DNA from 3 places in the Paenibacillus sp. A3M_27_13 genome. Region 1 is predicted to be linked to each of the others. Evidence: riboswitches for the same ligand, from Rfam matches in the RefSeq annotation. Region 1 holds a riboswitch; each other region holds the start of a gene.

Region 1 (9,961 bases):
GCGCCGAAAACGTAGAGCACCTTATGGAAAGCCTCTGCACATATACGAGCTTCATCTGGGCACTTGGAAGCAAAAAGAAGATGGTACGTTTTATACATACAGGGAAATAGCTGAGCTTCTTGTGCCTTATGTGACCGATATGGGGTATACACATATTGAGCTAATGCCGCTGAGTGAACATCCGTATGATCTTTCCTGGGGCTACCAGCTCACCGGATATTTTGCACTCACAAGCCGGTATGGAGAACCGCATGATTTTATGTATTTGGTGGATCGTTGCCATCAGGCGGGAATTGGAGTGCTGATGGATTGGGTCCCAGCCCATTTTGCAAAAGATGCTCATGGATTAAGGCTGTTTGACGGATCGCCCCTGTTCGAATACGCGGATCCGCTGATTGCGGAAAAGCCCGGCTGGGGAACACTGACGTTTGATTACAGCAAGCCGGAGGTGCGTTCTTTCCTGATATCTAATGCGCTATTCTGGATGGATGTGTACCATATTGACGGCCTGCGCGTAGATGCTGTGACGAGTATGCTACGACTGGATTTTGAAAAGCAGGACGGTCAATATCGTTTTAACTCTAAAGGAGGCATTGAAAATGAGGAGGCTATTGCCTTTCTTCAACAACTGAATGAAACAGTATTCCGCTATTATCCGTATGCTCTGATGATGGCAGAGGAGTCCAGTGCCTGGCCGATGGTGACTTCCCCGGTAAGCGATGGAGGACTCGGTTTTAATTACAAATGGAATATGGGCTGGATGAACGATACGCTTGATTATATCGAAACGGATTTCGATCAGAGGCCGGAGCGCCATAATTTGCTGACATTCCCCATAGCTTATGCGTACAGCGAGAATTTTACACTGCCGTTGTCGCACGATGAGGTTGTTCATGGTAAGAAGTCGTTGCTTGATAAAATGCCGGGTAGCTATGAGCAAAAATTTGCCGGGCTTCGAGCGCTTCTCGGTTACCAAATCACCTCACCGGGCAAAAAACTCTTATTTATGGGAGGGGAATTCGGCCAATTCATCGAATGGAAGGATGAGGAGCAGCTTGACTGGTTTCTGCTGGATTATGACAGTCACCGTTCGCTGCACGCTTTTACGAAAGCGCTGAATCATTTGTATATTCAGGAAAAGGCATTATGGGAACTGGATCATTCGTGGGATGGATATCAGTGGATTGAGGCGGAGGACCGTGGGCAGAGCGTAATTACGTATTTACGTAAAAGTAAAAAGCCGGGAGATACACTGGTCGTGCTTATTAACTTTCAGCCCGTGCCCAGAGAGAACTACCGAATTGGGCTGGAAAAGGCCGGGAGTTATATCGAACTGCTGAACAGTGATCATAAGGACTTTGGGGGAAGGGACCAGCTGAATACGGGAATAATACGGACCGCCCCCATCCCTTGCCACGGACAGCTTCACAGCTTGGAGGTGACCATACCACCCCTGAGCATCGTTATACTCAAGAAAGCGCCTCGGAGGCCTAAAAAAGCAGATTAAACACATAAGGAGGAAGCACATATGAACATTTTGTTTGCGGCAGCAGAAGCACATCCATTTATTAAAACAGGCGGGTTGGCTGATGTCATTGGCGCACTGCCGAAGGCACTTCGTCAGGCGGGGTGCGACGTCCGAATCATTTTACCTAAATATGCGGGGATTCCCGATACTTATAAAAAGTCTCTGCGTCCGGTAGCGGTGAAGCAAGTAGCCGTAGGCTGGCGTAATCAATATTGTGGAATAGAGGAACTGACATTAGACGGAATCAAGGTTTATTTTATTGACAATGAGTATTACTTCGGTCGTGACGGTATTTACGGTTATATGGATGATGGCGAACGTTTTTCCTTTTTTAACCGGGCGATTTTAGAAGTGCTGCCTGAACTGAACTTTCGGCCGGATATTTTGCATTGTCATGATTGGCATACGGCGATGGTTCCGCTGCTTCTGAATGCCGATTATCGACATTTGCCCTTCTACAGTGATATTCGCACGGTGTTTACGATACATAATCTGCTGTATCAGGGGGATTTTCCGTATGAGGTCTTAACTGAGCTGCTCAACCTGGATGGGAGCTATTTCACCCCCGAGGGTGTGGAGTATCATGGCAGACTGAATTTTATGAAAGGTGGGCTTACGTACTCGGATCATGTCACGACCGTGAGTCCAACCTATGCAGAGGAGATTCAAACGGAATTTTACGGATATGGGCTGGAGGGTCTGCTTCGTAAATTGGGAGATCAGGGTCGCTTAACGGGGATTGTGAACGGAATTGACACCAAAAGCTACAATCCTGCCACGGACAATCGTATTTATACGAAGTACCGAACGAATCTGACAAAGAAAAAGGAAAACAAAATTGGCCTGCAGAAGGAGCTGGGTCTGCCGGTGCGGCCAGACGTACCTATGATTGCCATGGTAACCCGGCTTGTAGATATGAAGGGGCTAGATCTGGTAACGAGAGTGCTTGACGAAATCTTGTATTATGATGATATCCAGTTTGTCGTGCTGGGAACAGGGGATCCGGCTTTTGAGCATTGGTTCCGTGAGGCAGCGGGACGCTATCCACTGAAAATGTCGGCGCAGCTCGCTTTTAGCGAACCTCTGTCACGAAAAATATATGCGGCAAGCGATATGTATCTTATGCCATCAAGGTTCGAACCTTGTGGGATCAGCCAACTGCTGGCACTTCGTTATGGAAGTATCCCTATTGTACGAGAAACAGGGGGCCTTAATGATACTGTGCAGGCTTACAATGAATCCACAGGTGAAGGAAACGGATTTAGTTTCACGAACTACAATGCACATGATATGTTGAACACCATTCGTCGTGCTGTTCATTTTTATCGCCAATCTGAGCATTGGTCGAAGCTTACACAGACGGCTTTTGCAGGAGAATATAGTTGGGATGTTTCAGCCGAAGCGTATATGGATATTTACTATTTGCTAACAAAAACGGACTGAACAAATAGGAACACCCCAGTCATGTTAATGAAAAAGGGAATCCCTTTAGCCAAGTTTTCTGGCTGAGGAATTCCCTTTTTTACTATGATCAGTCGCCCCCACCACCACAGCTGCTTCCACATGAAGAGCCACTGCTACACGAAGAATGGCTACCAGAATCGCCTGAATCATGATGAGAAGAGCCTCCATGATGAGAACTGTCATGGGAGGAATGATGGTGCGAGTGATGTGTATCCCAGTTTGAACAGCCGCTTGCCGAGCTACAGCCGAATGAGCTAGCTAATACGGCATTACCTGAAGCATCCGGGTGCATGTGTATGGAAAATTGTTCAGGTTGATACCATGAATACCACACAACAGCTAATAACAAATAGTCGACCTGTAAATAGTTGACCTTAGGCAATTGCTTACCCTCAGGATCATCCACCGCTTTATTCACCCGCTCGTGCAGATGTTGTACAATCTTATGAACCGCTTGTTGGGCCTGCTGTGAAATAGCTATATCCTCCTGCGTATTCCAGCGGTCACCTGCTGGCTGCACGGAAGTTGTGAGTTTGTAATAGCGCGAAAGCTCGTCGCTCGGTAATGGATGATTAAAAAAAGTTCCCCACAAACTGGCGCTATAGCGGTTCCAGCCAAAGCATTCTACATACAACCAGTCAAACCACGCCCGCTCCTCAGGCATCGGCTGAGAGCCGCCGGAATGAGGCGCATGGTGAAGCATACGACCAAAAAAAGCTTCCGAGAATTGCTGATATTCGCGGGTAAACATCAACATTTCGTGCCATAATTCATCCATATCGCTACTGAACATAGGCACTCGATTCATAATCGCGCATAGCATAAAATATCGTTTTAGCTCATGCCAGCGCCAATCATATTCTTGCTCCGTCAGCTCAGGGTGGGCTTCGATTACACGACTCCTTACGCTATGAGCATAGGAGGCGGGAATGGATTGCTCCAGTAGCTGCATTAGCTCTGTAATCTCTGGATGACGCTCCTGCGCAAGGGACGAAGGGGATGGGGAGCTGAGGAAAAAAGCATTCCGGCTCCGTGTTTTTCTGTTTCCCCGGTTTCTGCGTATTGCACGGAATATAAACCAAAAAATGAAGAGGATCACCACAATAAACAACGTCCAAAAGCTGCTCATACTATCCATGATGGCTGACTACTCCTTTCTGAAAGAACACGGAATTAAGATTTAGCGTTCGTTATTCAGCAGAGCGAATTCTTTTTTTATCCGGGCTAGCAGTTCAGGATTCGTGATTACATCGCAAGCAGTCCATGCCAAAGTTCTCGCAGCCAGCAGCATTCCTTCCATGGCCCGGTCCTGCATCGCCAAATCGCGGAATTCTGGTGTATGCAAGGCATGCTTCTCGTCAATAACTTGAATGTAAGGATGGATAGCAGGGCAATGAAGCGATACATTTCCGATATCCATGGAGCCGTGATCTTCGCCTTCTGTTATATCTTCTTGTGAAATGCCAGCCTGCACCAAATTTGCGGTAAACGCATCGGAAAGTACACGGTTCGTGACCATTTCATCATAAGAAGTCTCATAATTGGAGGTCTCCAAACGACACCCGGCCTGTAAAGCAGCTCCTTCAGCAATTTGAATAACACGGCGAGTCAGCGGGTTCAGTTCTTGACGTGTAGTGGCTCTCACATAAAATTGGGCTGAGGCGTAATCAGGAATAATATTGGCTGCTTGCCCACCCTGATTAATGATCCCATGGATACGCACTGTACTTTTTACTTGTTGACGGAACGCATTGATGCCATTGAACGTTTGAATCACAGCGTCCAGCGCGTTAATGCCTTCGTGCGGGCTGGCAGCCGCGTGAGCAGATTGACCAAAAAATTCGAATTGTACAGCATCAATCGCCAGTGATTTGCCTGATTTTTCGTAACGGTCATAAGGATGCGTCATAAGTGCGATGTCGCAATCATCAAACAATCCGGCAGCGGCCATAGGGACCTTTGCACCGCGTGTTTCTTCGGCAGGTGTGCCATATACCCGTACTTCTCCACCAGTTTCGTCGATGATCGACTTGAGGCCGACGGCAGCACCAGTACTCATCATACATATCAAATGGTGCCCACAGGCGTGTCCTAGACCTTTCAGAGCGTCATATTCTGCCAGAAAAGCGACAACCGGTCCGGGTTTTGCAGATTTGTAAGTTGCAATAAAGGCTGTTTCTATGCCCAATACAGGTGCCTGGACCTCAAAACCGTGAAAAACCAGTTCTTCTTTTAAACGGGCAGCGGCCAGAAATTCCTCGTTTCCAAGTTCAGGATTTGCGCCAATAAATAACGAAATGTCCTTAAACCGTGGGGCATGCTGCTCGATGGTCTGTTGAATGGTCTGTTTAAAATCCATGCTGAAAACTCCTTTATATAAGCTGTAATGTAGGTACTGCGTTAGGTATGCTGAAATTGTACTATAACATTCATTGCATAATCATGCATATTCATTTATAATGACACAATCTTATTTATTATAAAGAATTTAAGGAGAGAAAAAAAGATTGAAAAAGGCATATCGTTTTACCGCCCTGGTTTTGACGGCGGTTATCTTGCTGTTGACTGGTCTTCCCATGCTCAATGCATACGGAACGGAAGCAAAGCCACAGAAAAAACTTGTAGTGGGCATGAGTGCCGACTTTCCGCCGTATGAGTTTCATAAAGTCATTAACGGTAAGGATACCATTGTTGGGTTCGATGTGGATATCGCCAAGGAAATCGCCAAAGATTTGGATGCGGAGATGGTCCCTGAAGACATGAGTTTTGACTCTTTGCTGCCTGCTCTGCAAAGTGGTCGTGTAGACTTGGTACTGTCCGGTATGACACCAACGGATGAACGCAGAAAGAGTATTGATTTTTCGGATGTATACTATCGCTCCAAGCAAGTCATCATGGTACGCCCAGAGGATAAAGACAAATATCCGACGATGGATGCTTTGAAAGGCGAGAAGATCGGAGCACAAAAGGGAAGTATTCAGGAAGAGATTGCTCAAAAAGTGCCCAATGCCTCTGTAACTTCACTGGATAAAATATCTGACCTGGTACTCCAGCTGCGGACCCAGCGTGTGAACGCTGTCGTGATCGAAGATACGGTTGCTAAAGGATACACGTTAGACGGTACCGTAACCCTTGCCAAGGCTGTGCCTGAGGATGCGGGAGCAGAAACAGCTGTAGGTATCCGTAAAGGGAATGCAGAATTGCTTGCTTCTGTAAATAAAACGTTGGCTCGCCTGAAAGCAGACGGGTCGATTGAGAAGTTTTCCACGGAAGCGAGTGCACTTTCTGCGGATCGTCAGGTTTCTTCTAATAACATTGTAGATATTTTTTGGAAATACCGCAGTTTATACGCTACGGGTATCGGCTACACCTTGTTGCTGTCTGCGCTCGGAGTACTGTTCGGATTCATCATTGGTCTGATCATATCCTTGCTACGTATGAGTGGAGTACGCATCATTGAGTGGTTAGGTACCACTTATGTAGAGATACTGCGTGGCACACCTATGCTGGTGCAACTCATGATTATTCACTACGGGGTTGCTTTGACGCTGGGTGTCAATTTTACTCCACTCCAGTCTGGTATAATCACATTGTCTCTGAATAGCTCGGCATATCTGGCTGAAATTTTCCGTGCAGGTATCCAGGCAGTAGACCGTGGACAGATGGAGGCTGCCCGTTCATTGGGTATGGGACGAGGCAAAGCTATGCGTCATGTCATTTTGCCGCAAGCGTTTAAATCTATTTTGCCTGCTATCGGTAATGAGTTTATTACGATCATTAAAGAATCATCCATTATTTCGACCATTGGGATGGTGGATATTATGTATCAGGCCCAGGTCATTAAGAACATTACCTACGAAGGATTAAGTCCGTTCGTAATCGCAGCCGCTATTTATTTTGTAATGACATTCAGCTTGTCTAAGCTGCTGGGTTTATGGGAAAGGAAGTTGAGAGCCAGTGATCACCGTTAAACAACTGCGTAAATCGTTCGGCAAGAATGAGATTTTAAAAGGCATTGATATAGATATCGCCAAAGGTGAAGTCGTCGTCATCATCGGTCCCAGCGGTTCGGGGAAGAGTACGTTTTTGCGTTGTATGAATCTGCTAGAACAGCCTACGGACGGGGAGATTTTGTTTGAGGGCGAGCCGATTACAGCTCGTGGTCATAATATTAATGTAACCCGGGAGAAGATGGGGATGGTGTTCCAGCATTTTAATCTGTTCCCGCATAAAACAGTGTTGCAGAACCTGACGCTTGCACCAACGCAGGTTAGAAGACAGTCAGGGAAGGAAGCGGAAAAAATTGCGCTAGAACTCCTGCGTACCGTAGGGCTTGAGGATAAGAAGAATACCTATCCGAACCAGCTATCCGGTGGTCAGAAGCAACGTATTGCGATTGCGCGTGCTTTGGCCATGCAGCCGCACGTAATGCTGTTCGATGAGCCGACTTCTGCATTGGACCCTGAAATGGTTGGAGAGGTTCTGGATGTAATGAAGAAGCTCGCCGAAGGCGGCATGACCATGGTAATCGTGACGCATGAAATGGGCTTTGCCCGCGAGGTAGGCGATAGAATTATCTTTATGGATAACGGTCAAATTGTAGAGCAAGGTACACCAGAGCAGGTATTTGGTACTCCAAGCCATGATCGCACCCGTGATTTTCTTGCCAAAGTATTGTAAGAAAGTGCTGATATGAGCTATAAAAAAGCCCTCCGTTTGACGGAGGGCTTTTTCTTTTTTTTGTCACCATTTCACCATATTTTCGTAACAAATATTCATTTCTTGGTGACAAAATTGTAACGAGTATAGTATGATGTTCAAGGTTCCCAACATTTTCATGCGGATAAGGTTACAAAATTGTGATATTATGCAGTAAGCCAAAACTTACCGGGACAGCATGCGGTTATGACAAACGCTGAATGCTGGGCCCAAACTATGGGAAGTGCGGGGGACGTAACAACGGCAGTCTTTCCGAAACGTCATAAGACGATATGGAATATGCCTAGGGGTGAATTGCACAAGCATAGGGCTTCTCCTGAGTCCGAATCCGACAGCTAACTTCGCAGGCATAACAGAGGAGGTACATATCTTTGAAACATCTAAAACATATTGGAAAAAACATGAAATTTGCGGTGCTTGCCGCAGCCATTGCAGGGCTGGCACAGACAGCTGGAGTAGCGGATGCTGCTTCGCTTCATACTGCCAAAGATGGCGATACCTTCTTTTTGCTTGCTCAACGTTATGGAGTATCAGTGGACGAGCTGACGAAGGCGAACCCAAACATTGCCTCTAACAATATATATGCAGGTCTGCAAATTAAGGTACCTGGTGAAAAAAGTGTGAATGCAGCTTCGGATTCGAAGCCTCAGCTTCTTACGGAGAAAGCACCAGCGAATGAGGGGCCAACGATTGAAGCGTGGGGCAAAACATTTAACTATAGCAAAATAGTTGACGTTAAGGCTACTGCGTATTCTGCCGCAGCCGATGAGAATGGTAAATGGGGAGCAGTGGACTACTACGGCAATCCGCTTAAACTAGGTACAATTGCGGTAGACCCGAACGTCATTCCGATGGGCACGAAAGTGCTGGTTACAGGCTATTCCCACCCAGGTTTGCCGGATCATTCTTTTGTAGCTGTCGCTCGTGATCAGGGCAGCGCCATTACAGGAAAACGGATTGATATCTTTATTCCTGGCAACAAATCATTTGTGAACGACTTTGGATTTCAAAATGTGAAGCTGTACGTTATTGATAAATAGCATTATACGTATATATGGTTTAATTAAACATAATATATATTATGTAAACTTAATGCCTGTATCCTACCGCATATAACTAGGTCAGACTCTTATCAGGTCCTATCCATAAAAAAGGCTGTCTTGACGAGCAGAAAACTTCTGCTGGTAAGACAGCCTTTTTACGTTGCTTTAGCTTGTAGCTCAATCATAAACATATGGTTATTTCTGTTCCGATGTGTGGAGTAGCCGGGGGACTGTCACAAATTTGTAGCCCTTAGCTTTTAGAGAGTGAATTAGACCCGGCAGAGCTTGGACAGTGCCTTGCAAGTTGGAACTTTGACCTCCACCTGCGTGCATTAAAATAATAGAGCCAGGCCCAGTAGCTGGGATCACATTGCGCTGAATTTGTGTTTTACTTAGTCCCTTCCAGTCGAGAGAGTCTACATTCCAATTGACAATCATGTAGCCATGACGACGTGCCCACTGGATTTGAGGCTCCGTGATTTCACCGTAGGGTGGACGAATCAACTTGGGGCGAAAACCTGCGCTGGCTTGTAAAATACGTTCTGTTTTTGTAATCTGGTTGCGAAAGCGTTCTGGTGTGGCCTTCCTAAAATCCGGATGAGTATAGGAATGGTTTCCTATAGCATGGCCTTCACGGATAATACGGCGTATGATCCCCGGATGCTTTTCCGCACGGTGACCGACGATGAAAAATGTAGCTTTGATGCCATTGGCGTGTAATACGTCCAAAACCTGCGGCGTATACCTAGAATCGGGCACATCATCAAAGGTTAGGGCAATTTGGCGGGTGTGTGGGCCGCACATTTTAAAAATGTCCGCATGTTTTTTTCGCAGCATTGCTAATGTAGGAGTTGCTCGATCTGTGCTCTGTTGTACAGAAGAAGCAACAGCTGCTTCCTTGGGATGGGGCGTTCCGATGTTGGGAGGCGCATCCGCGTGAACGGGTAAACTTGAAAATGCTAGTAACAGTGCCAAGCCTGGCAACACTCCCCTGTACGGCATATGTATCCCCCCTTTCCGTGCAGTGATACCTAGTGGTGCTCTCGACTATTATGTACCTGTCCTATTAAAAATATGCTGGTTACCAAGTTCGGCTCATAAACGACTGGAAAGAAGTCCACGATGAAACGATTATCAATGAAGATGATGGAGCTAAACGCACATATTCTCTTAAACATGACCGAAAACAGGAGCATTTTCGCAAGTT
Region 2 (9,961 bases), on a different contig from region 1:
TAAGTATAAACTTATGAAGTGACGGTGAAAAATATGGACACTCAACTGTTAGGAAATATATCAGAAAATATTTTGGGCTTGTTTCCGATTGTGAAGAAGAAATTTTTCACCTACGGTCCGCTCGATTTCCCATTACACTTGTCGCCTAATAACTTTCAAGTGCTCATGCTTCTGCGTGAAGTGCGTTCGTCTACAGTATCCGATTTGTCCAAACAACTTAATGTCTCACGTCCAAACATGACTCCTCTTCTGGATAAGTTGGTGGAGCATGGGTTGGCTGACCGCCAATCGTGTGATTCGGATCGCAGAGTCGTGAATGTGGCGATTACACAGGAAGGCGATGCTTTTTGTGAACAGGTATTTCATACCTTCTCCAATAAAATTCAAGAAAGACTGGTGTATTTGCCAGAAGAAGATTTATTGCATCTGAGTGAAACTTTGAATGAATTGAAGCATATCTTACTTAAAATCGACAACTCTGCTACGTGATTGGCGTAAGTGAACTGGCTTAAAGACCGCCCTTTCTTCGGAAAACAGGCGGTTTTTGTTGCGTGTTGTGGTATAATGGAAACCAACATACATAATTCGGTAATTTTAGCATACGTGATCTTTGAAATGGGAACAGAGAACATGATATCGTTATTTGAGAGCCTGCTAGGGAGGAAGGAACTTCTATGCAATCTATTTACCATCGCATTGAGGAACTCATCAAGGAACGGGGAATGACGAAAAAGGCGTTCTGCCAGCAGTTAGGCATTAGTACAGGGAACTTCGGGGATTGGAAAAGAGGAAAAACGACGCCGGGCACGAATAAACTCATTGAAATTGCTTCGTTTTTTGATGCCAGTCTGGATTGGATCATGCTGGGTCGAGATGTACAGGGTGAGGTGCTAAAGGAGTCGCAAGACCCTTATTTTTTTGGCGCTTCAGGGCAACTGAATTGCCAGGGGGAACCGCTTAGTGAGGCGGAAAGAAATTTTATACTTGAGTATATTGAATTTACCCGCTTTCGTAAAGAGAAAAACCAGCGCAATTCTACTATGAGGTAATGGTTGCTTAGGATTTGATGAGGATTACTAATGAGTAAGGCTTGAAAAATGAAAATTATTTCAGAAAAAGTTACTGTGTCGGAGGGGAAACATTTTGGGAGATCAAACTATTTATCAGCGGATTGAAGCTTTGATTAAGGATCGCGGAATGACCAAGAAGGCATTTTGTGAAAAACTTAAAATCAGTTCAGGGAATCTCGGTGATTGGAGAAGGGGTAAAACAACGCCGGGTACCACCCATTTGATTCAGATTTCGGACTTTTTTAATGTATCGCTCGATTGGTTAATGAAAGGGATTAAGCCAGGAGAAGGCGTGCTTCAGGAGCAGAAGGCTGCTTATTTTTTTGGAGTGATGGGGCCACTGAATTGCCAGGCAGAAGATCTTGAGACGGAAGAACAGAATTTTATTTTAGAATATGTTGAATTTGCAAAATACCGTAAGCAAAAAAGTGAGAAGGATAAAACAAAGCCGGAATAATTTTTTGGCTAAAGATGTCTGGGTTGAAGACCCGTAAACGAACTGGAGGGGTTCGCTTTACGGGTCTATTTGGTTTCTTGGTGATATGGAATGACCTATATGTAACTGGAATGCTTGTTAGGTTTAGAGTGCGGTGCCTCCTTATAATCGTTATCGTCGATGTTCAGAATTGCAGCAACTTGTTTTCTGTACCTTTGTGCTTTGCGGGTGCCGTGAATCAGATTGGACAAGCGTGAAGGCGGAATATTGTGTGTCTCACAAAATGTTTTCTGATCCAGTCGAAGTTCGACAAGCCGTTGTTTGATGGCCCACCCGAAGGAGGTGACAGGCATTTTGTTATTCAAGAGAAATCGCCCCTTACGGATTCTTGCGGAATAATTGGTGTGTTATAATAATCATCAGTAAACATGTTAGAATTAACCATCTAACACTATGATACACTTTTATACGTGTTTTTACAATCGTAAATGCGTCATTTTGTTGAATTAATTACTTAATTAAGTGCTAGGTGGTTCTGATAATCCGTCTAGAGTCTGCTAATGCTGTGAATTGCGATTATATGTGGATAAAAAACACTCTGCCACCTGAGGAAAGGGACAGAGTGTTTTTGGTGTTGTGACCACATTGGCGAAACGACGCATCAGGGGGATGCTGGAAGGCGTTTGAATAGACCTGAGGAGGAAAACAGTCTAGGTTCATCCAATTGGTTATTATGGCTCATATAAAGAGGTAGAGTGATGTAGGAGCTGGACCAATGTCTGTGAAGAAAGCGACGCTGAGATGCAGTTGGCTCAGGTTGGTTAAGCTTCTTCCAGGCAGAGAGGAGCTCGCTTGTCATACGCTCCATAAGAGGGTTCTTTTCCTCATAAGGAGGATTGAGTAGTTTGAAGGCATCTTCCACACAGAAGGACACTGCTGCGCTAAGATAGCCGTGAACGGTCTGTTCTACATCGTTTCCGAGGAGGAAGTTAATCCAGGTGTGAACGGTAGCGAGTGTGCCAATCGCATTGTATTGAATGAGTATAGATTCCAACTGGTCAAATTCAAGCCAAGGATAAAGAGCCTTAGCGAGCTTGAGCAGACGCTGACCGGATAGACGAAACTCCTTCACATGCTGCCAGGAGGGACGTTGGGTATGCAGCATCTTATCAATGAGGGCGATCCGCCAACTGTCATTCTGCTGGATGGCGACATACAGACTTTTGATAGCCATGCCGTCAACGGTTGTAAATTGAGGATACAAATCATCCAGCATGTAATGTTCCAGGTCTTGTAGACTGTTCAAATGTCCGTTACGCGATAGTTTCTCCAGTCCGTTAAAACGGGTGAAGCCACCAACAGGTAGGGAAGGGTCCAACAATAATGCATAGTTCAGCAAGCGGTTGCCTTTATGCAAGGTGGTTCGCCTCCTCGAAGTGAATCCTTATGTTATGTTATGTTATTTTACTTTTTACTTGGGGATAACGAAAAATATTCGAAATATATGTAATATATATTTACATTTAAATAGCTTTTGTGTCAAATTAAATATTCTTATCGCTCATATATGTTAGTTAAAATAACAAATAAAATAATTATTATATTTTTGTTTACAAATAGTTGATGAGAGAGTATAATAAATCTGTTGCCTCATTACATTATGATTTGCGGTCGTGGTGGAATGGCAGACACGCTATCTTGAGGGGGTAGTGGGCGTACGCCCGTGGAGGTTCGAGTCCTCTCGACCGCATTATATGCAATACTCAGTTAAAAAAGCATCCTGACACGGTTTACGTGAAGGGATGCTTTTTTTGTTAAGCATTTTTCGTTATATCCTTTAGCCACAGAACAACGGTAGACAACCGGTCGTTTATTAACTGTGATAAAGAAGGATGTCAGTTTTGCTGCAAAAGCTTCTCTATATCTCCCGCCAGCTTATCTGGAGTGGTTTGCGGTGCATAGCGCTTAAATACGTTACCTTCTCGTGTAATTAAGAATTTAGTAAAATTCCATTTGATCGCTTTGGACCCTAATACCCCCGGAGCAGTTTGGGTCAGGTAACGAAATAAGGGGTGCGCTTGATCGCCATTGACATCTGTCTTGGCGAACATCGGAAAGGTAACACCATAATTGATCTGGCAAAACTCGGAAATCTCCTCGCTGGAACCTGGCTCTTGTTTGGCAAACTGGTTGCTGGGAAATCCCAAAATTTCGAGCCCCTGTTCATGGTACTGGTCATATAGCTCTTGTAGCGCTTTGTATTGGGGGGTTAACCCACATTTGCTGGCAGTGTTCACGATAAGCAGAACGTTCCCTTCATATGTGGATAACGGAATTTTTTTCCCTTGCAGGGTGTGCGCATCATATTCATAAACGGTCATAGTATCTCTCCTTATTCAATATTCAGCAATTAAATTGTAAGCAATTAAAAGCAAGGTTGCAAGTTTGGAAAAGCTATATCAAGCCTTTAGCCGCTGTAAAATCGTATTTTGTTCAAAACAGTAAATCGCACCGCAAATGGAGCGAATTAAGGTGTTTCTTCTTATAAAAGCGGGTTCAATCGGTGTTTAGCTGGTACATATAGCGTATTTTCTTCTCTTTTTACAAAAAAAGGCCAAAAACGCTCTACCCTACGCCAATATTGACATGCTTGTCATTTTCGAAAAGGGATGAAAAACAGAGATTGAAGGAGCTGTGAGAAGCATAGTTGCATTGTAAGCGCTATTATTAATATCCTAGGCTCTAAAGGCCGATTTATAACCCCGCAGTTGAGCTTTACAGTCTTCCATGCGCGGGTGTATGATTCAAGACGTAATTTCAAATTAACTTGAATGAAGTAACAACGAAATGTCTATAGCGCTGAATTTTGCAGTTGCAAAAGCGGGGGAACCAATCGAGATTGTACGGCTTCGGAAGCCGTGTGTCTCATGGGGTGAATTTTCAGGTCAAGTGCCAGAAATAGGGCGACTCTCACGTCCGAATCCGACAGCTAACCTCGTAAGCGTACAGGGAGAGGCAACAAACCGCCGTGTGCAGCCATGGTTTATTTTATCATGGATATGTAAGAAGCCGGAGGAAAGCCTTTTTCCTTCGGCTTCTTTTTGTTGTCTTTTTATACCGGGAGAGGAGCTACTGATGGAAGGTCGGTTAATTATTGTCACTGCACCGAATGAAGCGGGCAGAAGTTTTGTGAAATTGCTTATTTTCAAAAAATTGGCGTTTGCAGTTCTCACGAATAGCGCCCAGGAGGAACGACAGCTCAAAAAAATGGGTGTGGAGCACATTGTCCGCATCAATACCATGCAAGCGGGAAAATGGAATTTTCCAAAAAAAGAAATTGGTAGTGTGTATTTGTTCGAGAACAGCTTGAATCTGACGTGCCGTTTCCTGCAAATATGTCGGCCGCTAACATCGGAATCGATCTATGTTATTACGCACGGCTGTAATCCACAAGGAATTTATCGGGGATTGGGAGCGGATCATGTGATCTACACATTGAACGGAGAGGTGGGTTTTCTGCTGAACGGATAAGCACTTATAACATAGTTGTTTTATGATTTTATGATCAAATAAGAATGGCGATCTGAGGACCGATACGGAGGGTATAAACATGATGGATATATACATGCTGCTCGTCATGGCTGTGAGTTATGGAGTGATACTGCTGTTTGTACGCTGGTGTGATGCGCAGACCTCTAAAGGAGGACGAAGAGGATGATCGTTATACTTGGGCTTACGGCTATTGTGTTTATGTATTTAATCTACGCACTCCTGAACCCTGAAAAGTTCTAGTCAGCTATAGGGGATAGAGCGGGCGGGAACAACAGATCTGAATATTAAGCATCATAGGTAGCGGGTTTTCGCAAACGTGTGCACACAATTGGTGCTCTGGAAGCAGGTCTGTTGTTCCAAACGCAGGAGCATTTTGAAGGAGGAATAAAGGATGGAGCTGCTTCAAATTGGAATTGTGATCGTCATATTGCTGCTCTTGGTAAAGCCAGTGGGCACCTATATGTATCATGTATTCTCGAATGAACCCAATCGGACGGATCGGATTTTTGGCGGAACAGAAAAGCTGATTTATAAGATAGTAGGATTGAAGAAGCTAGAAAGCATGCGTTGGACTACGTATGTTATGAGTTTCATTGCAACGAATGTCGTGCTTGTGGCGATCAGCTACTTGCTGTTGCGTTTACAGGGAATGCTTCCTGGTAATCCGGCTGGAAACAGTAATATGGAAGCATCACTAGCTTTTAATACGGTAATCAGCTTTATGACGAATACGAATCTCCAACATTATAGCGGAGAAAGCGGGCTTACGTATCTGACACAGATGGCGTTCGTCACGATGATGATGTTCACTTCGGCTGCTTCCGGTTTTGCGGTTGCTGCGGCTTTTATGAGAGGATTGACGCGGCGCGGTGAAGGGATGGGCAATTTCTTTCAAGATTTTATTAAAGCCATTATAAGGATTTTCCTGCCGCTGGCCTTTGTGCTTACGCTGGTGCTGGTTGGATTGAAGGTACCACAGACGCTACAGCCTACGGCGGATCTTACGACGCTGAGCGGAACACAGCAGCAGATTTCTATGGGGCCCATTGCTTCTCTGGAGTCCATCAAGCATTTGGGGACGAATGGAGGCGGTTATGCGGGAGCTAACTCTGCGCATCCTTTTGAAAATCCAAGTCCTTGGACGAACGTGCTGGAAATTTTGGCAATGTGGGTAATGCCGGCTTCGTTGCCGTATACCTTTGGACTGTTTGCCCGTAATCGTAAGCAGGGCTGGATTATTTTTAGCTCCATGATGGTATTGTTTCTTATTTTACTATCTATTACGTACGTGTCTGAAAAGACAGGTAACCCGTTAATCCAGACACTGGGTGTGGATGCTTCTCAAGGAAGCATGGAAGGGAAAGAGGTTCGTTTCGGCATTGGACAATCGGCTTTATTCACTGCGGTCACAACAGCGGCAACGACAGGTTCGGTCAATAATATGCATGATACACTAACCCCACTGGGTGGCATGGCTGCTTTGGGAGAAATGATGCTAAACGTCATTTTTGGCGGCAAGGGTGTCGGGCTGATGAATATGCTGATGTATGCGATTCTGGGTGTGTTTATATGCGGACTGATGGTCGGGAGAACTCCGGAATTTATGGGAAGGAAAATTGAAGGCAAGGAAATGAAGCTGATCGCGATTGCCATTTTGGTACATCCGTTCCTCATTCTCGCCCCAACTGCGCTTGCGTTTATGAGTCATTGGGGATACGACGCGGTCACTAACCCTGGCTATCACGGGTTGACTCAGGTGCTCTATGAATATGCGTCATCTGCTGCAAATAACGGTTCGGGATTTGAAGGTCTTTCGGATAACAACGTATTCTGGAACATGACAACGGGGCTGGTTATGTTCTTCGGACGATATGTATCTATGATTGCATTGTTTGCTGTGGCGGCTTCATTGAATGCCAAAGCACCGACTCCGGTGACGACGGGGACACTGCGTACGGACAACAAGTTATTTGGAGCCATTCTGATCGGGGTCGTGCTGCTGATTGGTGCGTTGACCTTTTTACCCGTCATCGTATTGGGACCTGTTGCTGAATTTTTGACCATGTGAAGAAGAAAATGAGAATGGATGAACGGGGTGTTTGATCATGAAGGAACAGCGCAAACACATGCTGGACAGAAGCATCTTGAAGCATGCGATCAAGGATAGCTTTATAAAATTAAATCCGATGATTATGATGAAAAATCCTGTCATGTTCGTCGTGGAGATCGGTACATTGGTCGTGCTGCTAATGTTACTGTTTCCCGGTTATTTTGGAACTGGCAAGGAATTGGGCTTTAACCTGGCCGTGTTTGTTATTCTGTTGTTTACGTTGCTTTTTGCTAATTTTGCCGAAGCGCTCGCGGAGGGGCGGGGTAAGGCACAAGCTGCCTCTTTAAAAAAATCCAAGCAGGATACGCAAGCTAACAAGCTCATCGGAAATGACATTCAGGTGGTTAGCTCAACCGAATTGCGTAAGGGGGACGTGGTTATTGTCTCCCAGGGCGAAATGATCCCAAGCGATGGTGAGGTCATTGAAGGTCTGGCTTCGGTGGATGAATCTGCAATTACGGGCGAATCGGCTCCGGTCATCAAGGAATCGGGTGGTGATTTTTGCTCGGTAACCGGCGGGACGCGAGTGGTCAGTGACCGGATTAAGGTGCGGATTACGACAGAGCCGGGCGAGACATTTATTGATAAAATGATTTCGCTCGTGGAAGGCGCACAGCGGCAAAAAACGCCGAATGAGATTGCACTGAACACTTTGCTGATTAGCTTAACGATTATTTTTCTAATTGTAGTGGTTACGCTAGCGCCGATTGCCCGTCATTTTAACATTGATTTGCCTGTTCCTGTGCTGATTTCGTTGCTAGTCTGTCTGATTCCAACCACGATTGGAGGACTGCTGTCAGCCATCGGGATTGCCGGTATGGACCGGGTCACCCAGTTTAACGTGCTGGCCATGTCAGGCAAGGCGGTAGAAGCTTCTGGGGATATCAACACGATGATTTTGGATAAAACAGGTACAATCACCTTCGGGAACCGAATGGCGAGTGAATTCGTGCCTGTAGAGGGCGTGGAGAAGGCAAAGTTAGTGAAGTGGGCAGCGATTAGCTCTATGAAGGATGAGACGCCAGAGGGTCGCTCGGTTCTCGAATTGATGCGCAAACAGGAGCATACGCTGGATGCATCCTTGGCAGCAGGTGGAACCTTTATCGAATTCAAGGCGGAGACCCGGATGAGTGGTCTGGATCTGGCCGATGGACGAAAGGTACGCAAAGGCGCGGTGGATTCTGTTCGGCAATGGATCGTCTCGCAAAACGGCAGTGTTCCAGCTGATCTGGAGGAAAAAGCGAATCAGGTAGCCTCTGAAGGAGGTACACCGCTGGCAGTCGCGCTGGATGATCAGATATACGGCATTATTTATCTGAAGGATACAGTGAAGCCAGGCATGAAGGAACGGTTTGATCAGCTTCGGGAAATGGGTATCCGTACGATCATGTGTACCGGAGATAATCCACTGACAGCAGCTACAATTGCACGAGAAGCGGGTGTGGACGACTTTGTAGCTGAGAGCAAGCCGGAGGACAAAATAGCGGTTATCCGACGTGAGCAGGAACAGGGTAAGCTGGTTGCTATGACCGGAGACGGCACCAATGATGCACCTGCGCTGGCGCAAGCGGATGTCGGTCTTGCCATGAATAGCGGCACAGTCGCGGCCAAAGAAGCGGCTAATATGGTGGACTTGGATTCCGATCCGTCCAAAATTATTGAGGTGGTCGCGATCGGCAAGCAGCTGCTTATGACGCGCGGAGCATTGACAACGTTCAGCATTGCAAACGATGTTGCCAAATATTTTGCCATCATCCCGGCGATGTTCATGCTGGCCATTCCACAAATGGGCGCTTTGAACGTCATGGGGCTTGGCTCCCCGCTGTCCGCTATTTTGTCGGCGCTGATCTTTAACGCGGTTATTATTCCGCTTCTGATTCCGCTGGCCATGAAGGGCGTGAAGTATAAGCCGATGAGCTCGGATCGCCTGCTGGGACGGAATTTGCTGATTTACGGTCTGGGCGGTATGGTCGTACCGTTTGTCGGCATTAAGGCCATTGATTTGCTGGTGCATTTGTGGATTTAGCGCAGAAAGGGTGAGCGACATGAGTGGTTTTTATCGGATGATGTCTGGACGCAGATTTACTGCGCACGAAAAAGCCGAATCTGGCGGGCAAGGTCATAACAAACGTACAGGGACCGGGACAGTGTCAGAAGGACAACCGGAGAGACAAGAGATGCGAGGAAGTGCAGTTATTGGAGTGGCTTTGCGAACTTCAGTGCTGATGATTCTCTTGTGCGGTTTGGCATATCCGCTAGCCAGTACAGGAGTAGCACAGGTTCTGTTTCCACAGCAAGCAAACGGCAGTATGCTTCGTGACGCGGAGGGGCGGGTGGTCGGCTCCGAACTGATTGGGCAGTCCTTTGCCGATTCGGCGTTTTTTCAAGGTCGGGTATCGAGCGTTGATTACAATGGGGCTGGTTCAGGCTCAAGTAACTACGCGCCGTCGAATCCAGCCTTGATACAGCGAGTCAAGGACTCTATTGCGGATTGGCAGAAGCATAACCCGGATGTACCCGTCAGTCAGGTTCCGGTGGACCTGATTACGAACTCCGGCTCCGGTCTGGACCCGCACATCTCGCCACAGGCGGCACGGGTGCAAATTCCGCGCATTAGTGGCTTGACGGGTATCCCGCAGGATCGACTGAGAGCACTGGTGCAGGAGCAGACAGAAGGCCGCAGCGCAGGGGTGTTCGGCGAGCCACGTGTGAACGTGCTCAAGCTGAATCACGCGCTTAAGGAGCAAATGAAGGTAGAGCCTGCCAAGCGTTGAGAATATAATAAATTGATTT
Region 3 (9,961 bases), on a different contig from region 1:
TCCTTTCTACGAGTTATTTGAATTGAATACCCATGTTATAGATTACGAACTGGAACAGGCGCTGTCCGAGGTGTCCACTAGCCGTCAGACTGGACCACTAGCGTCAGAATCGGAGGAAGCATTGAATTATGCAGATATTATTCTCCGTTTTCCGCGTGAATCTGCCAATCGCAAGCACGTGGAGCGTCTCCGGTTTGAACACGAGCAGTTAGGCATGGTCAATTACGTTGTTCGCAAATTTGACCTTTCTGTACAGGATATTAGTCGCTTGCTGGATGAGGATGGTATTTTTACCGAAGCAGGCGACTTGTTGCTTGACGAGCTTCAGCTTCGGGCTAGTCAGCACTCCAGACAGGATCGGAAGCGTCAGGAGGAACAGCAGGTACAGGCCGCCAAAGTGGTCGCCTTGCGCCAAAGAGAAGCTTCCACACCTGAAGAGCCGCCTGCAGAACAGGCTGTGGAAATGGAATTTTATGTGGAGGTTCCACCACAATTCACAGCCAAGTGTGACATTCACCAATATAATATGATGTTGCGCAACGAGCCTTATCGCCGTTTGCTGCAAACCTTTTTCCCCGGCACGGTTCCCGGTAACCTGCTGGATATATTTGAGAAAATTGATATCAGCTATAAGCTGCCCGGTGAAGTCATCAATGTGCTGATCCATTATTTGATGTCACTGCTCGTATCGGGGAGCGATCAGCGAATTAACCGAAACTTTGTCGAGGCCGTTGCTTCCAACATGCTGCTTAAGCAGGTAAACACTTACGAAAAAGCCGTTCAATATATAAGGGATCAAGCCAAGGTAAAAGGAAAACAGTCCTCTGCTTCTCCTTCCGGCGGCCGATCCCGCGCATATGCCAAAAATAACGGGCCAGCCAAGCCATCCATTCCAATCGTTCAGGATCACCCTTCCGAGGAGTCTGTATCTGAGGAAGAATTGGATGAACTGATGCGTCTGGCCGAACGAATGCAATCCGGAAAACAGAAAAAAGTCTAGTGGATTTTAGGTTTTATAAAACTATTAAGCGAAGCCAATTCAAATAGATGTCGACTTTATGCCGGTCAGTAGCGGAGCGGATGGAATCGTTCTGGAGAAGCGATAGCGTTCGCCTTTGCCACCGGATTTTCACCTTTAAATTTCTATTACGATAGAAAAAATCTGGTGGCAACAGCGATCGTAAGAATGATCCATCCGCGAAGCGTCTCCCCCCATAACTCTGCACATTTTAGAAAGGAGGAGCGTTCTTGGAATCACTGGGCGATTTGCTACAGCAGATGCAGAACCCTTCGTTTCGCCAGCGCACTCGCAATGTAGCCGATCAAGTTCTAAATGATCCGCTCGTGCAGGAGTTTTGTGCTGCGCATCCTGATGTGGACGAAACACAATTGCGACTCAACATGAGCATGCTCTTTCAGTATGCCCGGAATCGTCGAAATTGCGACAATTGTCCGGGGCTGGAACGGTGTCCTAACGATTTTCAGGGCCACTTTTGTAAGCTGGGCGTGGAATATCCGAATGGAACAGCCGAAATCGTGGACATTCGGACCCCATGTGCGAAGTTGGTTGCTTCCCAACATGAACAACGGGTGCGTCAGAGAATTAAAAGCTTTTATGTGGATGAACGGGCACTTCTGGAGGGATATAACGCTCTTGAGATTGCGCGCAAAGATTCACAACGTATGCCTGCCGTCACACAGCTATTCCGTTACATTGAAGAAACGAAAAGTCAGGGTCTATCCAAAAAAGGACTGTATCTGGAAGGTACGTTTGGTACGGGTAAAACTTTTTTGATGGGCTATCTATTGCACGAGCTGGCTCTGTCGGGTCTGAACGGTGTGATCGTGTATATGCCTGATTTTGTGGAGGACTTAAAGTCCATGATTCAGGATGGACAGAAGCTGAAGGAAACGACCGAAATGCTCAAAAATTGTGATCTGCTCGTATTTGACGATATTGGTGCCGAAAATTTAAGCCCGTGGGTACGGGACCATGTGATGGGTTCCATTTTGAATTACCGAATGAACCGCAAACCTACTTTTTATACTTCCAATTATTCGTTGCAGGGGCTGGAGAAGCATCTCAGCTTTACGAGCAAGGACGGAGAGGAAATGTACAAAGGACAACGCTTGATGGACCGGATTCGTCCTTTTGTAGATGTCATTACCGTAAAGGGAAAAAATCAGCGGGGGTAAGCGTTTATCCGTCTGCTATTTTGATATCTTACAATTAAAAGACTATTGTGATATAATTAAAAGGTGTCGAAACAGACATTACAGGTTATAATAATCTTGACTTTTCTATAAAGGAGGAACATACAATGGCAATTGTTAACGTGTCCGATCAATCCTTCAACGCAGAAGTCGAAGGCACAGGAACCGTTTTGGTTGATTTTTGGGCGCCATGGTGCGGTCCTTGCAAAATGATCGCTCCCATTCTGGAGGATCTGTCCACAGAAGTTGGCGACAGCGTCAAAATCGCGAAGGTGAACGTGGATGAAAATCCAGAGTCTGCTTCCCGTTTCGGCGTGATGAGTATTCCTACCCTGATCGTTTTCAAAGACGGACAGCCTGTTGATAAAGTGGTAGGTCTGAACTCCAAAGAAGCGCTGAAAAGCATGCTTACTAAACACCAATAATCATCGCATGTGACCCATGCTCCCGCGGGGGCTTGGTGGAGCGGCCATGAAAGGTCAATGCCTCCGGTTGTAAATACCGGGGGCGTTTTTGTGTATTATTCCTATATATTATAAGTAGTTAGTTGAGTAATCATTAAGAATGGAAGGAGGAACCGGGCGAATGAAACCTTATGCGGAGGACTTGCAAAATCAGGAGAAGGCGCTGGAGAACATACGGCACAAATTAGCGTTACTGCCGGATGCATCAGGCTGTTACCTGATGAAGAATAGCGAAGGCACCATTATTTATGTCGGCAAGGCCAAAGTGTTGAAAAACCGGGTCCGTTCCTATTTTACAGGTAGCCATAACGGCAAGACGCAGCGACTGGTTTCCGATATCCGTGATTTTGAATATATCGTTACAGGCAGTAATATGGAGGCGCTCATTTTGGAGTGCAACCTCATTAAAAAGTACCAGCCGCGCTATAACGTGCTATTGAAGGATGATAAAACCTTTCCGTATTTGAAAATTACGAACGAGGCACACCCTAAGCTGGAGGTGACCCGTCGCGTTCTGAAAGATAAAGCAAAATATTTTGGACCGTACCCCAATTCCTACGCGGCACATCAGACGAAGAAGCTGCTGGATCGTATGTATCCGTTACGCAAGTGTGGTGTGATGCCCAAGGAAGTGTGCCTGTATTATCACATGCATCAATGTTTGGGGCCTTGTGTGAAAGAGGTGAAGAAGGAAACGTATGAGCAGATTGGTCAGGAGATTGGTTCCTTTTTGAGCGGGGGACATGAGGAAATTAAAAAGGATCTTCAGCGTAAAATGCAGGAGGCCGCAGAGGAATTGTATTTTGAGCGGGCCAAGGAGCTGCGAGATCAGATTATCAGCATCGACGCGATGATGGAAAAGCAGAAAATCACCACATCGGATGCGAAAGATCGAGATGTATTCGGTTTTTCAGTAGATAAGGGCTGGATGTGTGTACAAATCCTATATGTCCGCAAAGGTAAAATGATCGAGCGCCATATGTCGACTTTTCCTTTCTACGGTGAGGCTTACAGTGATTTTATGTCCTATGTGACGCAATATTATAGTGACAACCCAGCAGTGCCGCAGGAAATATTGCTGCCGGATTCTCCTAAGATGATGCAGGCGGAACAGGTCAATGTCGATCAACCGGTTGCGGCAGAAACTGCACTTCACAGTGCACCTACAGCCGATGCTACCGGACAGACAGATGACAAAGCGATACAAACGGAGACAGAGCATTCTGCTGACTCATTGCTGGTGGCTGAAGAACGAGCAGCTTATGCAGCAGCAACGAATCAAGGTCAAGTTGGTGACCAAGATGCAGAGATAAAGGAAACAGAAACCCAACTATCCGGTGGACTGGAGGACCCAGCTACGGCGGCTCTCGCTCTGGCTGAATGGTTGGATGTTAAGGTACTTGTACCGCAGCGTGGACTGAAAAAGCAAATGACAGGCATGGCGACGGAAAATGCACGTGTTGCTTTGGATGAGAAGTTTAAGCTGATCGAGCGGGATGAGGAACGGACATCCAAAGCTGCAAGCAATCTCGGACGTGCCATTGGGCTGGATAGCTTGCACCGGGTGGAGGCGTTTGATAACTCCAACATCCAGGGTTCCGATCCAGTCTCCGCCATGATCGTGTTTATTGATGGCAAGCCTGCCAAGAAGGAGTATCGAAAATATAAGATCCGTTCTGTGCAGGGACCCGATGATTATGAAACGATGCGTGAGGTTATTCGGCGTAGATATGAACGTGTGCTTAAGGAAAATCTGGAACGTCCCGACTTGATCGTTGTGGATGGTGGACGTGGACAAATTAAGGCGGCGACCGATGTACTGCAAAATGAGCTGGGTTTGTTCATTCCTGTGTGTGGTCTGGTGAAGGATGCCAAACATAGAACTTCCCAACTATTAGTGGGAGAGTCCTCTGAGGCCGTGACACTTGCACGCAATAGCGAAGAATTTTATCTGCTGCAACGGATTCAGGACGAGGTTCACCGTTTTGCCATCACGTTCCACCGCGAGCAACGCGGCAAATCTATGGTGACTTCTCGGTTGGACTCTATTCCAGGCATCGGCGAGAAACGGCGTAAGTTACTGCTCAAGCATTTTGGATCACTCAAAAAAATAAGAGAGGCCAGCGTTGAAGAATTCCGGCCTCTCTCTATTGGGGATAAGCTTGCGCGTCAGATTATAGCTGCCCTTCGGGAGGAGGAGTCGTAGAATACGGCTCCTCTTTTTTAATAGGTTCAAACATAATTCGATTTGGCTTTTTAGGACTAAACCAATAAATGATGTAACCCACAATGGCTGGAAGTAAGATCCAGAATAGACCAGCGCTCACATTCACAGTGTCTCCCAGACTCATTACACTAAGCCCCATTAGAATGCTGTCAAAAATAACGTGGCTGAACATGGCGGCAATAAAACCGTAACGCAGGAACACAAAACTGAACAGCAAGCCAAGAAAAGTCAGCTCAATAGGTCTGGAAATCACCGGATAGATTGGATAAAGTGTATGTCCCAGTGCCCAAATCAGCGTGGTGATCAGACAAGCAACAAAAGTGTTTTTCACTATTTTTTTGACCATCGGAATACCAAACAGACGGTAGACAGTCTCTTCTCCAATACCTGCCATCCAGGCCATAATCGGCAGTAACCATGGATAAGCCATATTGTAAGGGGATTGCGTGGCATCTGTTGTGGAGAATGTATTAAATGTGCGCTCCAGTATAAAGAATAAGATGGATTGTACCCCGAGTAAAATAAAGGCCCACAAGTAGCCAACATACATACTGCGAAGCACATACAGCCCGTAGCCCGGCTCTTTCGCACGCGGCCATGCATTCAGTCCAACCTGACGCATAAGCCCGTCACCGCCGACCAAGGAGAAGTAGAGCGCTACTGCCATGAAGAAGGTAACACCAATCTGGAACACCATAAGAAATATAAGCATGCCCTTACCGCCTGCTTCTGCTTGCAATAAAGGCAGCATGTTCATTGTCCCAGCTATACTTGCAATAAAGTATATAACGGACAGAACAATGCCGCGTACAAATGAAGTATGTCGTCGGGTGAGTGACGCATACACAATGGCAAGAACACCCAGCACAAAGCTAAATAGGGCATAACCCGCATAGGTCATCCAATTCGCCCAAAATGTTTGCTTTTCGATATAATCGGTATAGGACGACGGGGCCGAAAAGCTTTGAGAGAAGGAGCGAACATCACCGTCTTCGAAAGTAAAAGCCAATGTAAGTACCGAGGCGCCGATTTTTTTATCGTCTACGGTATACTTTAATCCACCTTCTTTTTCAGTGGTGGCGAGCTTCAAGTCCGACGGCTTAAAACCAAAGCGCTTAACCCATACTGCGGCCGCCTGCTCCTTGGCTTCAAGCGTCATGCCGTCCTCAGCTACACGTATAAGCCTGTTACGTGCTTCTTCATCCGTAGAAATATCAGCCTGTGTGTAATTGGTACTGGAGGTGATCCGTTTAAAGCTAACGACCTTCCCAGTGGATAAATCCACATGAATTTGCAGTTTGCTTTTCGCTGAGGATTCAGGCAGATCAACCCGAAAGGTTTCGTAAGGGTAATTTTTCTTCCATGTACGGTCGTACTGTTGAAGCAGTTTTTCTCTAGATAAATAACCGTACAAATCTGTTTCGGCCTGATAGGTCACGACAGGCTCCTCTGGCTGTGATTCAGTATAGCCCAACTCGGAGCGGGCAAAGTCCAATGCGTGTATGACCGCTTCTTGTTTGCTGATGACCTTTGCGTTCATTACTGATTCTGGACTCGGATTACTAAGCGAGGGAATAAGCAATTGAAAGATAAAAAAGCAAATCAGGCCAATCCCGCCCAGCAAGCCTAATTTTTTGAAGTTGGCCGTGAGCACGACCGGTTTCCCGATAGGATTCATGAGTTTCCTCCTTAATCTGTAAATAAGAACATCCATTAAAGATATCATACTGCACAGGTTCCCGCCAACAGACCAGCGATATTCATGAAAATAGAGTGAAAGCACTTTAAAGTTCCAATAAAATAAGATAAGCTGCGATTAAACGATGCCCATTCGCAAAATAAAGCCAATTTCACGTTTTTTCGGCGAAATCGGTTTTGTGATCTGGATATAGAAGGATTATAATCTTGAGGCAATGCCTATAAAATACATAGGTAATGATATACAGTTGAGCCGAATTTCTATGAGAAAACGGGGGAACCATGTTACTGGGGTGAATTTTACAGCCGATCCTGCTGGATTGGATGTGTAAATAGGGCATACTGTGCTGCCCGAATCCGTCAGCTAACCTCGTAGGCTATGAGCAGGAACCAAGTCAGGCACTCGGTTTTCCGGTGTCTATTTTTGTGCGTATAAAAGTGTTTGGATTGGTTAGACCGCTGCGGGTGCAGATTATTCTTCCGATTGCTGTTATCCCCGGATTTTTTGATTGTATAACCCCTTTAATGGTTAAAATCCGGAGATAAAGGCAAACGCTTCGCTTCTTCAGAACAATTCTGCTTCCTTCGCTGCTGCCCGCCAATAGCACAGGGGGCAGAGTAGTGCTTGACATGCATTCTTCCTGTATTCAGGGAATGCTAATTATAGTTACTAAAGGTTTGGAAAAATCAAAAAAATTAGGGGCAACGACGATCGGAAGATCAAATGGAACGCGTAGCGGGCTTACACCGTATTAAATCACTGTTTTTATAGTTTTAAGGATTAGGAGAGAAGTGATGAATAGATGAATCCCAATGCAAGCTGGCTCCGGCTTTCTCCACCGCAGATATTCGTTGCGGGTTTTGCCATTATCATTCTAATAGGTAGTTTATTGTTAATGCTGCCGATCTCCAATACAACAGGAAAGCCACTTGCGTTTATAGACGCTTTGTTTACTGCCGCTTCCGCGACCTGTGTTACAGGGCTTGTCGTAAAGGATACGGGGACCTTTTTTACAACCTTTGGTCAAGTTGTTATCGCTGCGCTCATTCAGATCGGCGGCCTGGGCTTTATGACTATGGCTACCTTGATCGCGCTGGTGTTCAAACGTCGGATTTCCTTACGGGAGCGCCTCATTTTACAGGAAGCGATGAATCAGACCTCTGTCGAAGGAATTGTCGGATTGATTCGTAAGGTGCTGCTGTACTCGCTGGTCATTGAGGGCGTATGTGCTGCAATATTTGCGATTCGCTGGTCGTTTGATATGCCTGTAGGCAGGGCGATTTATTTTGGGATTTGGCATGCCATCTCCATGTTTAACAATGCTGGTTTTGACTTATTCGGGCACTTTCGCAGCCTGACAGGTTATGTATATGATCCGATTGTTAATTTTACAGCTATGTTCCTGATTATTTCAGGCGGAATTGGTTTTGTAGTGATGTCGGACCTGGCAGAATATCGCAAGCGCAAGAGACTTTCCTTGCATACTAAGGTGGTACTCAGCATGACGGGCGCTATGATTGTAGTCGGCACGCTCGTGATTTTTGTATTTGAGTTTACGAATCCAAAGACTCTTGGCTCGCTTGATTGGGGGGGGAAACTGCTGGGATCTTTATTCCAGTCCGTAACCCCTCGTACCGCAGGTGCCAATACACTGGACATTGCAGGCTTGCGGCAGGCTACGCAGTTTTTTATCATCATACTCATGTTTATCGGGGCTTCTCCTGGCTCTACTGGAGGCGGGATTAAGACCACAACATTCGCGCTGCTCATTGGAGCCGTGATTTCGATGCTACGGGGGCGTGAAGATATTGTGCTGTTCAGGTACCGACTTGCGCAGGGACGAATTTACAAGGCTTTGACCATTACACTGCTGGGGCTGCTGTTCGTGATCGGGGTGACCATGATTTTGTCGGCAACCGAAGATCATCATTTTCTGATGATCTTGTTCGAGACGGTGTCTGCGTTTGGTACGGTGGGGCTGTCGATGGGGCTTACACCTGATTTGACAGTCATAGGTAAGCTGGTGATTACCCTGACGATGTTTGCAGGTAGACTGGGGCCACTCACGCTAGCTTATGCACTGGGGCCGAAAAAGGGTAAAGAATTATATCGTCATCCGGAAGGCAAAATGATTATAGGATGAATCATTTCATGATATGTAGTATACATTTCGTTGATTTAATTATTTCAGGATTTTTGCAAAATCCTCATTTATGAAATTGATTCAGATAAGGGAGTTTTCGAGTAGATATGAAAACGCAGCAGTTTGTAGTTATTGGCTTGGGACGGTTTGGCTCAAGCCTGGCTTTGCAATTGGTGGATATGGGGTGCGAGGTGCTAGGCATTGACCGGAATGAGGATGTTGTGGACAGTATGAGTGAGATGTTGACACATACTGTCGTTGCGGACGCTACCGATGAAGACTCATTGCGATCACTGGGCATCCGTAATTTCGATTGCGGCATTGTTGCTATTGGTGATGACATTCAGGTAAGCATCCTGACCGCCATTTTGCTGAAGGAGCTGGGTGTGAAAAAAGTCGTAGCCAAAGCCATATCTGTGCTGCACGGGCGTGCGTTAGAGAAGCTCGGTGTGGACCGGATCATTTATCCAGAACGGGATATGGGTATCCGGGTGGCTCATCAGCTAGTCACGCCTAATTTGCTCGATTATTTGGAGTTGTCCAAAGAATACAGTATTGTGGAACTCAATGTACCTGCATGTCTGAATGGCAAAACGCTAGCAGAGCTAAATGCCCGTACTCGCTTTGGTTGTAGTGTCGTGGCGCTTCATACGGCGAACGGTATCCTGATCGCACCGACGGCTATGGATCGGCTAAAAGCAGACGATATTATGGTCATCATCGGCTCGAATGACAATATCGGTCGCTTTGAGGATGAGGTTGTTAATGTCAATGAAGAGGGCTAAACCCTCTACACCATACGATAGCCTGCAAACGACGCACGTGTCTCGCTAATCCAGCGTCGTGCTGTCGGACCGAGATCGGTCGTCTCCGAGTAAATGAGGGAGGTCGTTCGGCGTGTCTCCTTCAAATCGGGCAAGTATAATGCAGTGAGTCCATTATCCCGTAATAGTTCGCTGCGCAAATAGGATTTGGGTAGCAAGGCGGAAGCCTTACAGGTTGGAAGCAGGCGTACAATTGCCTCGAAGGAGTCGATTTCCATGCGGATATCCGGCATGATGCCGCTGCGCTGGAATAAGTCATCCGTCAGACTGCGGTACCAGGTTCCTTTGGAGAATATAATCATCGGCAATCCTTGTAGATCTTTCATCGAGGCCGTTCCTGTCTTGACGGTTAATTCATGTCCAATGGGAACAACAAGCTCCAAATGATCA

Evidence for each region. A riboswitch is a leader RNA that binds a small molecule or an ion and turns the genes downstream of it on or off. The one in region 1 is predicted to bind cyclic di-AMP.
Region 2: it holds a riboswitch for cyclic di-AMP, as region 1 does, so the genes downstream of both, NLX82_RS08330 (hypothetical protein) here and NLX82_RS01025 (3D domain-containing protein) in region 1, are expected to answer to the same signal.
Region 3: it holds a riboswitch for cyclic di-AMP, as region 1 does, so the genes downstream of both, NLX82_RS17415 (TrkH family potassium uptake protein) here and NLX82_RS01025 (3D domain-containing protein) in region 1, are expected to answer to the same signal.

Annotation. Positions count from the first base shown of each region.
Region 1 covers NZ_JANAVE010000001.1:234,649-244,609, reverse strand. The annotation lists gene glgB (1,4-alpha-glucan branching protein GlgB) at 1-1,507, shown strand, start outside; gene glgA (glycogen synthase GlgA) at 1,529-2,971, shown strand; gene NLX82_RS01045 (glycine-rich domain-containing protein) at 3,060-4,130, opposite strand; gene NLX82_RS01040 (M20 family metallopeptidase) at 4,173-5,351, opposite strand; gene NLX82_RS01035 (ABC transporter substrate-binding protein/permease) at 5,500-6,963, shown strand; gene NLX82_RS01030 (amino acid ABC transporter ATP-binding protein) at 6,950-7,672, shown strand; cyclic di-AMP (ydaO/yuaA leader) riboswitch at 7,908-8,076, shown strand; gene NLX82_RS01025 (3D domain-containing protein) at 8,083-8,751, shown strand; gene NLX82_RS01020 (polysaccharide deacetylase family protein) at 8,950-9,756, opposite strand.
Region 2 covers NZ_JANAVE010000002.1:401,204-411,164, forward strand. The annotation lists gene NLX82_RS08295 (MarR family winged helix-turn-helix transcriptional regulator) at 34-489, shown strand; gene NLX82_RS08300 (helix-turn-helix domain-containing protein) at 675-1,049, shown strand; gene NLX82_RS08305 (helix-turn-helix domain-containing protein) at 1,144-1,527, shown strand; gene NLX82_RS08310 (hypothetical protein) at 1,623-1,871, opposite strand; gene NLX82_RS08315 (urease accessory protein UreF) at 2,168-2,905, opposite strand; tRNA gene NLX82_RS08320 (tRNA-Leu) at 3,174-3,256, shown strand; gene NLX82_RS08325 (glutathione peroxidase) at 3,402-3,887, opposite strand; cyclic di-AMP (ydaO/yuaA leader) riboswitch at 4,354-4,526, shown strand; gene NLX82_RS08330 (hypothetical protein) at 4,642-5,037, shown strand; gene NLX82_RS27705 (potassium-transporting ATPase subunit F) at 5,221-5,298, shown strand; gene kdpA (potassium-transporting ATPase subunit KdpA) at 5,450-7,126, shown strand; gene kdpB (potassium-transporting ATPase subunit KdpB) at 7,164-9,194, shown strand; gene kdpC (potassium-transporting ATPase subunit KdpC) at 9,214-9,942, shown strand.
Region 3 covers NZ_JANAVE010000004.1:247,383-257,343, reverse strand. The annotation lists gene NLX82_RS17440 (replication initiation and membrane attachment family protein) at 1-1,000, shown strand, start outside; gene dnaI (primosomal protein DnaI) at 1,249-2,196, shown strand; gene trxA (thioredoxin) at 2,322-2,639, shown strand; gene uvrC (excinuclease ABC subunit UvrC) at 2,800-4,884, shown strand; gene NLX82_RS17420 (CPBP family intramembrane glutamic endopeptidase) at 4,853-6,583, opposite strand; cyclic di-AMP (ydaO/yuaA leader) riboswitch at 6,845-6,997, shown strand; gene NLX82_RS17415 (TrkH family potassium uptake protein) at 7,407-8,747, shown strand; gene NLX82_RS17410 (potassium channel family protein) at 8,855-9,532, shown strand; gene NLX82_RS17405 (LysR family transcriptional regulator) at 9,538-9,961, opposite strand, start outside.